DNA from 2 places in the Blastococcus carthaginiensis genome. Region 1 is predicted to be linked to the other one. Evidence: riboswitches for the same ligand, from Rfam matches in the RefSeq annotation. Region 1 holds a riboswitch; the other holds the start of a gene.
The links. Region 1 has a riboswitch for thiamine pyrophosphate ahead of thiM (hydroxyethylthiazole kinase). Riboswitches for the same ligand answer to the same signal wherever they lie in the genome.
Positions count from the first base shown of each region.

Region 2: linked by a shared signal. The riboswitch ahead of QOZ88_RS22340 (ECF transporter S component) and the one ahead of thiM (hydroxyethylthiazole kinase) in region 1 are both predicted to bind thiamine pyrophosphate.

Region 1 is NZ_JASNFN010000033.1:26,997-29,373, reverse strand. Features, by position in the region: gene QOZ88_RS19960 (hypothetical protein) at 1-52, opposite strand, end outside; gene QOZ88_RS19955 (Type 1 glutamine amidotransferase-like domain-containing protein) at 85-738, opposite strand; gene QOZ88_RS19950 (DUF3291 domain-containing protein) at 735-1,238, opposite strand; TPP riboswitch at 1,328-1,421, shown strand; gene thiM (hydroxyethylthiazole kinase) at 1,415-2,221, shown strand; gene thiE (thiamine phosphate synthase) at 2,221-2,377, shown strand, end outside.
Region 2 is NZ_JASNFN010000046.1:10,332-12,708, reverse strand. Features, by position in the region: gene QOZ88_RS22345 (ABC transporter ATP-binding protein) at 1-157, opposite strand, end outside; gene QOZ88_RS22340 (ECF transporter S component) at 268-894, opposite strand; TPP riboswitch at 892-995, opposite strand; gene QOZ88_RS22335 (Nramp family divalent metal transporter) at 1,037-2,329, opposite strand.

The DNA of each region.
Region 1 (2,377 bases):
CGAGGACCACGCACAGCGCCCAGCCGAGCAGGGTCGGCAGGCGGCGACGCACGCCCCCGGCGGGATCCGTTCCGGGAGCAGCGGTCATCGCGGCGTGGCCGGCTCGAGCCGGACGTGCGCCCCCGCACCGACGATCGTCATGCCGTCACCGTCCACGGCCACCGCGGTTCCGTCGGCCAGCCCGAACACCGGGTGCGCCAGGTCGCGAGCGGCCGCCCGCAACGCCTCCTCCGAGGCGTTCGGGAAGTACGGCGAACCCAGGTGCGGCAGCACCAGGAAGTCCACCAGGCCCAGGCCGACGGAGTCCTCCGGCTGCGGCTTCGCCGAGGCGCTCAGGCAGAGGTCCGGGCCCAGCACCATGCTCCCCGCGCTGATCCCGACGAGCAGCCGCGAGGCGAGCAGCCCGGGCAGCCGGTCGGCCAGCCCGGAACGCCGCAGCCACCGCAGCAGGTGCGTGGTGTCCCCACCGGTGAGCACCAGGACGTCGGCCGCCTCCAGCCGGGGCCCCCAGATGTCGGCCTCCAGCGCGGAGACGTCCACGATGTCGACCTCGGCGAACCCGGCGCGCTGCAGGTTCACGTAGTCGGCGATCAGCCAGCCCTTGTCGCCCGCGATGACGTTGGCCGCCGTGGGCACGACAGCGGCCCGGAGCCCGGACAGCGGGCGGCCGACCAGCTCCCCGGCGGCCGCCACGAGGGAGGGATCGCAGAGGCCGGCAGAGGTCAGCAGCAGCTTCACGCGGGGCAGAGCCAGTCGTCCGACGACGGCGCCTGGACGTCCTCCAGCGGCGGGAAGTGGGTGCGGAAGGCGAACGCCTCGGGCGTGGGGCCGTGCGCCCGCAGGTGGCGGATGCGGGCCTCGGCGTCGTCGGTCGTGGGCAGGGTGCCGGCAGGGACCCACCAGAGCGCCGTGGTGGCCTCCGCGGCGCGGTGGAAGCACTCCCGGCGCCGCCGCATGACCTGCACGTGCCGGCCGCCGAACACGTAGCCGGCCAGGGACTCGACGTCGCGCCAGACGGTGAGGTTCACGATCACGCCGTGGCTGCCCGCGGCGTCCCACCCGAAGGCCTGCACCGAGGTGGCGTTGCCGTCCTCGGTCTGCAGCCGCCAGACGAAGCCCGGTGCACGGTCGGCCTCGGCGTTGACCTCGTCGAGGGCGGCCATGAAGTCGGCCAGCACCGGGCTGCCCAGCGGCGCGAGCAGCCGGGAGACGTTGACCTGCGCGAGGTGGTCGGCCACGCGCCGGAACCTAGGGGATCCGCACCCGTGTAGGCCAGCGTCCCCCACCCGGCGGGACACCGGCCGCCTGCTGCGCTAGGTTCGGCCCCGTACGTGGCACGGGGTGTCCCGCCCGGGACTGAGATCACACCCGCCGAACCTGCTCCAGTTCGCACTGGCGAAGGGATGTCACCGGCATGTCCGATGCTGTGGAAGTCGTCGACCTGCGCGCTGCCCGCACGGCGCTGCGTGAGCACGCACCGCTCGTCCACTGCCTGACCAACACGGTCGTGCAGACGCTCACCGCCAACGCGCTGCTCGCGGTGGGCGCCGCCCCGGCGATGGTCGACGCACCGCAGGAGGCCGGCGACTTCGCCGCCATCGCCTCCGCCGTCCTGGTCAACGTCGGCACGGTCAACGCGCGCACCGCCGAGGCGATGCGGCTGGCCGCCCGATCGGCCGGGGCCGCCGGCACCCCGTGGGTGCTCGACCCGGTGGCCGTCGGCGGCCTGGCCTACCGGACGGCGCTGGCCGGCGAGCTGGTGGCGCTCGCGCCCGCCGTCGTCCGGGGCAACCCCTCCGAGATCATGGCGCTGACCGGGGCCGGCTCCGGTGGGCGCGGGGTGGACAGCACCGCGGGCGCCGATGACGCCGCCTCCGCCGCCGCGGGGCTCGCCGGGCGCACCGGGGGTGTGGTCGCCGTCAGCGGTGAGGTGGACCTGATCACCGACGGCGCGCGCACCGTCCGCGTCGGCGGCGGCTCACCGCTGCTCACCCGCACCACCGGCGCCGGGTGCGCGCTCGGGGCGCTGGTCGCCGCCTACGTCGCCGCAACCCGCGACCCCCTGACCGGTGCGGTGGCCGCGCACGCGCACGTCGCCCTCGCCGCGGAGCGGGCCGCGGCGACCGCCGCCGGACCCGGCACCTTCGCGGCGGCGTGGCTCGACGCCCTCGACGCCGTCGGCCCCGACGACCTCGCGGGCGCGGACGTGCGGAGCGCCTGATGCGCCCGTCGTTCGACCCGACGCTCTACCTGGTCACCGACACGCAGCTGTGCCGGCCGCGACCGGTGGCCGACGTCGTGCGGGCCGCGGTCGCCGGTGGCGTCACCGCCGTCCAGGTGCGCGACAAGGAGGCCTCCCGCCGGGAGCTGCTGGCGC
Region 2 (2,377 bases), on a different contig from region 1:
CGGTGCCCTCGTCGTCCAGGATCCCGGCGAGCGCGGCCAGCAGCGTGGACTTGCCCGCCCCCGACGCGCCGGTGAGCAGCACCCGCTCCCCGGGCTCGACGACGAGGTCGACGCCGGTGAGCGCCCAGGCCCGCCGCGAGGCGTGCCGGACTCCCAGCCCGCGCGCGACGACCCGGGCAGGACCAGGTGTCCCGGACGCTCTGCCTCTGCTCCCAGGAGGAACCAGAGGCAGAGCGTCCCGGGTACCGCGCCTGGGCACCCGCAGGGTCAGACCCGCTCGCGACCCGCGGCGAAGGCGCCGAGCGCCCCCGTGCGGGCCAGCGCGCGCACCAGCAGCAGGCCGACGACCCCGGCCAGCACCACGCTGGAGAGCACGGTGAAGACGGTGTAGGGCACCTGGTAGGTCAGGAAGCCCAGCTCGCTGTAGTACAGCGAGTTGTCCAGGATCGCCGTCGACAGCCCGGCGGTGACGCCGGCCAGCACGGCGGTGCCCCAGCCGAAGCCGCGGTAGCGGGTGAGCAGGAAGCCGAGTTCGCCGCCGAGCCCCTGGACCAGGCCGTACACGACGATGATCCCGCCGTAGGGCGAGCCCATCAGCAGGCTCACCGCGGCGGCCAGCGTGGAGGCGAACGTGGCGGCGCCGGGCTTGCGCACCAGCAGCCCGGCGACGACGCCCGGCATCAGGTAGACGCCGTTGAGGACCGCCGACAGCGGCGGGAAGAAGTCCAGCGGCTCGGCGAGCACGCCGAAGACGAGGTTCCAGGCCCAGAAGACGACGCCGAAGGCGACGCCCAGGACGGCGGTGACGACGATGTCGACGGTGCGCCACCGGACGGCGGGGCGCTGCTGCCCGGTGTTCGCGGCGGACGACGGGCGGACGGCCGGTTCGGCCATGTCTTTCCTCCAGACTCCCTGCGCCGGCATGACCCGGATCAGGTTCGAGGGTCTGCGGTGTCCCGCACTCTCAGCGCCGAAGCGCTCCCCTGCTGTTGATGGTTTCTTCAGTTGTGCCACCGAGCGTAGACCAGCCCCGCCCTCAGCCGAGGAGCCCCAGCAGCAGGTGGGCGTTCAGGCCGATGATCAGGGCCGCGATGACGCTCCCGGCCACGGTGGTGGTCCGGCGGTTCACCCAGCCGCCCATCAGGTCGCGGCGGCTGGTCAGCCACAGCAGCGGCACCAGGGCGAACGGGATGCCGAAGGAGAGCACGACCTGCGACCACACCAGCGCGGTCGTCGGGTCCCCGCCCAGCACGAGCACGGCGAGGGCCGGGGCCAGGGTGATCAGCCGGCGGGTCAGCACCGGGATGTGCCGCTTGAGGAACCCGGCCATCACGACCTGCCCGGCGTGCGTGCCCACCGACGAGGAGGCGAAGCCGGAGGCCAGCAGCGCGAGGGCGAACGCGAGCGCGGCGCCGGTGCCGAGCTGGTCGCCGAGCCCGGCGTGCACGCCCTCGAGGCTTTCCACGCCGCTGTCGCCGGTGAACAGCTGCGCGGCGATGACCAGCATCGCGGCGTTGACCAGCCCGGCCAGGCCCATGGCCACGACGATGTCGATGCGCTGCGCCCGCAGGAGCCGGCCCCGGCCCTGCCGGGTGCGGCCGGCGGTGACGGCGTCGCCGTAGCGGCCGGGGGTGAGCGCGGAGTGCACGTAGATCACGTGCGGCATCACCGTGGCACCCAGGATCCCGGTGGCGAGCACGACGCTCTCGGCGCCGTCGAAGGAGGGCACCATGCCCCCGGCGAGCCCGCCCGGGTCGACGCCGGAGCCGAGGAGGGTGTAGCCGAACCCGATCCCGATGACCAGCAGCAGGCCGGCGATGACCCGCTCGAACGGGCGGTACCCGCGCGACTGCGCGGCCAGCAGGATGAAGGCGACGACGGCGGTGATGACGCCGCCGATCGGCAGCGGGACCCCGAACAGCAGGTACAGCGCCACCGCGCCACCGACGATCTCGGCCAGGTCGGTGGCGATGGCGACCGCCTCGGCCTGCAGCCACAGCCCCCGGGTGACCGGCGTGGGCAGGTTCTCGCGGCAGAGCGTGGCCAGGTCGCGGCCGGTGGCCAGCCCGAGCTTCGCGGTCAGCGACTGGATCAGCATCGCCATCAGGTTCGCCGCGACGATGACCCACAGCAGCGTGTAGCCGAACGCGGCGCCGCCGGAGAAGTTGGTCGCGAAGTTGCCGGGGTCGACGTAGGCGACGGCGGCGACGAAGGCCGGGCCGAGCATCGACCACAGCCGCCGGCGTCCCGGTTCGGTCCGCCGGGTGCGCTGCGCGGGCGCGCGCAGCGTCGTGGGCAGGACGGCGGCCTCGGTCTTCGACAGGTACACGGCGGCCTCGCAGGCGGTTCCGGGGTGGGCGGTCGCTCCTCCTCTGCC